2 regions of the Selenomonas oralis genome follow, and region 2 is predicted to be linked to the other one. Evidence: a T-box and tRNA genes for the amino acid it is inferred to sense, from the RefSeq annotation. Region 2 holds a T-box; the other holds one or more tRNA genes.

Region 1 (3,411 bases), 1.1 Mb from region 2:
CTCATCGCCCTTGCCGGCGAGGCTTGTTGGCTGATTACATTCCTGCAGCTGCCGTCGCTTCTGGGGATTGCTTCCGACAGTGTGCTTCTCCACAGTGCGTGGCCTTTTGGCGGGACGGCGCTTGCTCTTTTTGGGGTGCTGCATCTCTATATGTTTTTTGCCGAGGGAGATTTTTCGAGCAATGCCGCTGGCCCCTTTGAGAGTGCGGGACGTTTGCGTCCGCATATCGGGGAGCGGCCGGAGCTGGCCTGCCCCTTTTTCCAGAGCATGATGCAATTCAAGGGGAGGATGAACCGCAAGCGTTTTCTGCTGCGTCTCCTCTTCCTGCTCTTTTTCCTCTGCCTGCTCGTATTCGTCGTTTTGGAGACGGCGGAGCGCCTGCCGCCGTTTCTGGGGGCGAATGTGGCGCTGTACGGTACCTGCGCTTCCGTGGCGCTGGCATTTTTCCTGCCCACCGGCATCATGGTGCAGCGTCTGCACGATATCGGCAGGAGCGGCTGGTTTGTCGGCGTGCCGCTTTTTCTTGTATTGGCCTTCATCGTCCGCCTCGCGCTCGCGCATGGCGATATCACGTTCCTGGCGCGGGAGCCCTTCGGCTTGGAAATCCTCGCCGCGGCATTTCTCGTCGAGGTCTACGAGGTGTTTCTTTTCGCCGCTCTGATTTTCGTCAAGGGGCCGGTTCGCATCAATGTCTACGGCGATTCGTGCCTGAAACGGTTATAGCGGCTTCCTGCGGCTCTTGGCCGCCGCTTAGCGAAGAAAGGCGGCGGCTTCTTTTTTTGCCAGCGTGTCGCAGATTTCATTGTATTTGTGGCCGGCATGTCCTTTGACCCATTGGAAGGTGATGGAACGTCCGGTGATGAGTGCGTCAAGCTCCTGCCAAAGCTCCCGGTTCAGCACGGGGGCGCCGTCGGCTTTCTTCCAGCCGCGCCTTTTCCAGCTGTGGATCCATTTCGTAATGCCGTTCTTGAGGTATTGGCTGTCGGTCGAGAGCAGCAGGGGACGGTCTTCGGGGATATGGCGCAGGGCTTCGATGGCAGCGGTCATTTCCATGCGGTTGTTCGTCGTGGACGGATGGCCGCCTGAGAGCGTCCGCATCGCTGCGTTCGCCTCGACGATGCAGACGGCCCAGCCGCCGGGGCCGTTCGGATTTCTAAGGCAGGAGCCGTCCGTGTAGACGTGGCAGGCGTCGCCCTGCGGCTCGGTCGGCTCGACGGCGTCTTTTGTACGGCGGGCTCCGCTGCTTCGGCGAAGCGTGCCGCCCTGATTTGCCGGGGGCAGCGTTTGGACGCTTCCCTCAGGGGCAGGAAACAGGGCATGGAGCGGCTGCGGTTCTTTGAGCCAAAGGAGCGCGGCTTCTTGCGTCGGGAAGCTTTTGTAGCGCGCTCCGGGGAAGCCGTCGACTTGGGCGCGGCAGTCGTCCCAGGTCTGGAATATGCCTGTCTGCCGCCCGTTCCTCACGGCGTAGAATTTTTTCTGCATGATTGCGTCCTTTCCCAATCCATCTTTTTGACTATAGGCGCTGTAAAAATGAGACTATGAGTTCTGCACAGCTTATCCCCAGTTTTTGTGGATAAGTCTGCAAATAATGAGCACCTTCGTGAAGTTATCCACAAAATTCTCAGCCTTATCCACAAAAAAGTGTGCATAAAGGCGAAAAAAGTCGCCCTAAGGGGCTGGAAAAGTGCGGGGAAATCGTGTATAATACACAAGGTAACTATATCAATGCTCATGTAACTCAGTTGGTTAGAGTGTCACCCTCACATGGTGGAAGTCGGGGGTTCGAGTCCCTCCATGAGCACCAGAGTTTTTTGCCGCCGCGCACTGCGCGGCGGCTTTTTGCTGCTTTTTTAGTTTTATTCGCACGCGGCGCGATAGAGCCTTAACGCTTGCTTCGTCGTTTGCTCCAGGTTGCGCAGGGCCGTTTCCTCTTCCATCGCTTCCGTGACCGTCATGGGCAGATGGAGGATCGGAAAGTAGGCGTCGATGCCGCTTTGATTCACCGCTTCGGCGTCGGGCAGGGCGCAGCCGCAGAGGGCGATGGCCTTGAGGGCGGGACTCTCTGCTTTGGCGAGCCGGGCGACTCCGATGGGAGCCTTGCCCATGGCGGTCTGTGCATCCATACGGCCTTCTCCTGTCAGGAGGAGGTCGGCGCCCTTGAGCGCATCCTTGATGTTCATGACGTCGAGGACGAGGGTGATGCCAGGCTTGAGCTCGCCGCCGAGGAAGGCGTGGAAGGCAAAACCGAGACCGCCTGCCGCGCCGGCACCCGGAAGCTCCGCGCCGGAGATGCCGCGTTCTTTTTCTGCAAGCAAGGCAAAAGCTTTGATTGCCGCATCCATTTCTTCTACGATGGCGGGTGTTGCGCCTTTCTGCGGGCCGTAGACGGCCGAGCAGCCGTTCGGGCCGCAGAGGGGGTTCGTCACATCGCAGGCGATGTGGAAGCGGCACTCTCTGAGCGTCGGATGAAGGCCGTCCAACCGGATCTGGCGTACGGCGGCAAGATCGCCGCCTGTGATGCCGACCGGCGCACCCTCTGCATTGAGGAACTTCGCTCCCAGGGCTGTGAGCATGCCGAGGCCGCAGTCGTTCGTCGCGCTGCCGCCGATGCCGATGATGAATTCACGGCAGCCGCGCTCCATGGCGGCGAGAATCAGCTCCCCGAGGCCGTATGTCGTCGTGCGGCGCGGGTCGCGTTCGGCGGCGGGAACGAGGGGCAGGCCTGCTGCGTCGGCCATCTCGATGACAGCCGTATGCGTGGCGGGGAGGAGGCCGAAGCGGCTGTCGACCGGCTTTTGCAGCGGCCCGGTGACGCCGAGGCGCACGATCTCGCCGCCGAGGCCGTGCGTGAGCGCATCCACGGTGCCTTCGCCGCCGTCCGCGAGCGGAAAGACCCGCACTTCGGCTGCGGGAAAGACTTCACGCGCGGCGCGTGCGGCAGCTTCGCCCGCAGCCATGGAGGAGAGGCTGCCCTTGAAAGAGTCGATGGCGATGATGATTTTCATGGAGGTTTCCCCTTTCGTTGTTGGGAAATTCCGGGTGACAGACAGAAGCGTCCGGCATCCTTTGCTGCCGGGCGCTTTTGCCGTACGATTTTACTTCACCCCGTTTTCCCTGCCCCAGTCGCTGATCTTCTTGTAGGTCGGCACGGGCACATGATAGCGCTCGCCGAGGGCGACGACGCGGTTCACCAGCCCGTCGAATTCGGAAACGCCGCCCTTGTCCACATCCCGCTGCATGCTCGTCTTCAGCCCGGGGGCGAAGGCGTCGATGAAGGCGATGCCCGTTTCTACGAGATCCTTGTCGAAAGTGATGCCCATGGCCCGGCCGAGCGCATCGACTTCCCGGATGAGGGATATATAGGTGTCGCGCACGGCGCCCGGTTTCTGAAAAGCCTCGCTCGTCACGTTG
Region 2 (3,411 bases):
ATACATCTATGCGTTTCCGCTGGTACTCACCGACGCAACCAAAACATTATCAACGAATACGGACGGAACCATGCCGAGTCGTGCGCCTGTCAATCAGTTCAACCATGCAAAAAAGCTGGCGGACGCGTCTTTTCGCACCGTTGTGACGCCGAACGTCGATACCGTCTATTCACAGGCATGGCTCGACGTCCGTGCAGAACCCATGATCTACGTTCTGCCGGAAACGGATCGTTTCTGTAACGTGCAGATTCTGGACGCATGGACGAACACTGCTGCCGTGCTGGACAAGGCGGGCGTATATGCGATTGCGCTTCCCAGTTGGGAGGGCGAACTGCCTGAAGGGGTGACGCGCGTGAACGTGCCTACCGCAACGGTGTGGTCGATCGCCCGTGTTGTGCTGTCCGGGGACGAGGATCTCCCCCATGTTTATGCCATTCAGGACCAAATGCAGCTTCTTCCGCTCTCTGCCTATGGGCAGGAGGGGACATATACTGCGCCGGAAGGAACGTATGCGAAGGAAAATGACTTTGTTCCGGTAAACAAGGTTCTTTCCATGACGCCGGGCGAATTTTTCAATACTGCAAACACTCTGATGCAGCTCAATCCGCCCGCTGATGCTGATGGGAAACTGCTGAAAAAACTTTCTGCCATCAACGTAGGACCCGGTATGACATTCGATGCCGCACTCTTGGGCGAGGAAGCTGCCGGGCGCTGGAGGCAGATGCTTCAAAAACTTCCTGCCACGCTTTCTGCCAACAGCGGAAAGTATGCACAGAAGCTCGGCCAGTGGAGATATTACGGCAAGCCGATCGGTGATTTTGGGACAGAATACACCTACCGCGCTATGGTGGCGCTGGTGGGATTGGGAGCCAACACGGTGGATGTAGCGATCTATCCCAAGACCGCAGTGGACGAAAAAGGCGCGGCGCTGAGCGGAGAAAAGACATATACGCTCCACTTTGCATCCTTGCCGCCCACACGGGAAGGCGGCTTCTGGTCCGTGACGGCATACGGTGAGGATGACTTTCTCATCGACAATCCAATCAAGCGCTACTGCATCAACGACCGCTCCGCGTTCGAGTTGAACGAGGATGGCACACTGGATATTGTCCTGTCGAAGAAAGCGCCGGAGAACATCGCCAACTGGTTGCCTGTTTCTGATGGGGAGTTTCATCTGTTCATGCGAATCTATGTGCCGGATATGGCTGCATTGGATACGTGGCAGCCGCCCGTCATTCGCGAAGAATAAGAAAACGGAAAAACTTGGTGATAGGGCAAGCCGCCTTTTGGGACAAAGCAGCGAAATTGGCATCTGCACAAACGGTGATACATGCTCTCTATACGTGCGCTTCATTCCATCTTGCCAAAACGTCATTCTTATGGTATCCTTTTGACGGACAAAGGCGATGAGGAAGAGGAGTACGCTGCAAGGGGCGCTTCAGAGAGGGGATGGCGGCTGAGAATCCCTGTGCCGGGCAGCGGAAGGTCGCTTCGGAGCTTTCGTGCTGAAGCTTGTATGGCGTTTTGCGTCATCGTGTGCGTAGGCGCGGGCGCGGCGGCGGCGTTATGCCTTTGAGCCGTGGGGCGGCGTTTTGCTCCTCGCGGGAAGATAGGTGGTATCACGGAAGATGGCTCTTCCGTCCTTTCGGACGGGAGGGCTTTATTTGTTTGCGGACAACGGCTTTATGGCTGTGCGCTTTGCGCCGGTTTTGAAAGACGAGTTTTTGTCTGCTTCATCCAGGAGGTCTATTTCATGGCAAATGATAATATCCCAAAGGTTTATGAGCCGCAGTCCTTTGAAAAGAAATGGTATGAGTATTGGGAGGAGAATGATCTTTTCCATGCCGAGCCGGACGAGAAGAAAGAGCCGTTTTCCATCGTGATTCCGCCGCCGAATGTGACGGGGCAGCTGCACATGGGACATGCGCTCGACAATACTCTGCAGGACATCCTGATTCGCTGGCGCCGTATGCAGGGGTACAATACGCTCTGGATGCCGGGCTGCGACCATGCAGGCATTGCGACGCAGGCGAAGGTGGAGGCGGCGCTCCGCGAAGAGGGAACGAACCGCTACGAACTCGGGCGTGAGAAGTTCACGGAGCGTGTCTGGCAGTGGAAGGAAGAGTACGGCAGCCGCATCATGTACCAGCTCCGGACGCTCGGCTCTTCGTGCGACTGGGCGCGCGAGCGCTTCACGATGGACGAGGGATGTTCGCACGCCGTGCGCGAGGTTTTCGTGAGCCTCTACGAGAAGGGCTTGATCTATCAGGGCACGCGCATCACGAACTGGTGCCCCTCGTGCAATACGGCGCTTTCGGACATCGAGGTCGAGCACGAGACGGAGGCGGGGCATCTCTGGCATCTGCGCTATGCGTTCGAGGACGGCACAGGCTATGTCGAGATCGCGACGACGCGTCCCGAGACGATGTTCGGCGATACGGGCATCGCCGTGCATCCCGATGATGTACGCTACAAGGATCTCGTCGGCAAGAATGTCATCCTGCCCATCGTCAACCGCCCCATTCCCATCTTTGCCGATGAATACGTCGATCCCGCCTTCGGTACGGGCGCGGTCAAGGTCACGCCGGCGCACGACCCGAACGACTTCGAGATGGGCCTGCGCCACGATCTGCCGCAGGTGCGCGTCATAGAGAACGACGGCACGATGTCGGAAGACCTCGGCAAGTACGCGGGACTTGACCGCTACGAGTGCCGCAAGATGCTCGTCAAGGATCTCGAAGAAACGGGCGTGCTCGTTCGCACCGAGGCGCATGAGCATGCCGTCGGTCATTGTTCGCGCTGCCATACGACGGTCGAGCCGCTCGTTTCCAAGCAGTGGTTCGTGAAGATGGAGAGCCTGGCGAAGCCTGCGATCGAGGCGGTGCAGGATGGAAGGATCAAGTTCGTGCCCGAGCGCTTCACGAAGATCTATGTGAACTGGCTCGAAAATATCCGCGACTGGTGCATCTCACGCCAGCTTTGGTGGGGGCATCGCATCCCGGCTTGGTACTGCGAGGACTGCAAGGAGACGATCGTCTCGCGCGAGGATGTCGAGGCTTGCCCCAAGTGCGGCGGACATCACATTCATCAGGACGAGGATGTGCTCGATACCTGGTTCAGCTCGGGGCTTTGGCCTTTCGAGACGATGGGCTGGCCCGAGGAGACGCCCGAGCTTCAAAAGTTCTACCCGACGAGCGTGCTCGTGACGGGTTACGACATCATCTTCTTCTGGGTTGCGCGCATGGTCATGATGGGCTTGGAGTTCGGCAAGGACATCCCGTTCCGCCACGTCTTCATCCACGGACTCGTGCGCGACAGCGAGGGGCGCAAGATGTCGAAGTCGCTCGGCAACGGCATCGACCCCGTCGAAGTCATTGACAAGTACGGCGCGGACACGCTGCGCTTCATGCT

What was found. The T-box of region 2 lies ahead of ACRTGH_RS01135 (valine--tRNA ligase). A T-box ahead of a tRNA ligase gene usually reads a tRNA of that ligase, here a tRNA-Val.
Region 1: it has a tRNA-Val gene. The T-box ahead of ACRTGH_RS01135 (valine--tRNA ligase) is inferred to sense a tRNA for this amino acid. The anticodon was not compared.

The regions. Positions count from the first base shown of each region.
Region 1 is NZ_CP194411.1:1,317,050-1,320,460, forward strand. It holds gene ACRTGH_RS06315 (DUF805 domain-containing protein) at 1-723, shown strand, start outside; gene rnhA (ribonuclease HI) at 751-1,482, opposite strand; tRNA gene ACRTGH_RS06325 (tRNA-Val) at 1,728-1,804, shown strand; gene ACRTGH_RS06330 (glycerate kinase family protein) at 1,857-3,005, opposite strand; gene ACRTGH_RS06335 (ketopantoate reductase family protein) at 3,096-3,411, opposite strand, start outside.
Region 2 is NZ_CP194411.1:217,876-221,286, reverse strand. It holds gene ACRTGH_RS01140 (DUF1254 domain-containing protein) at 1-1,249, shown strand, start outside; T-box leader at 1,398-1,648, shown strand; gene ACRTGH_RS01135 (valine--tRNA ligase) at 1,754-3,411, shown strand, end outside.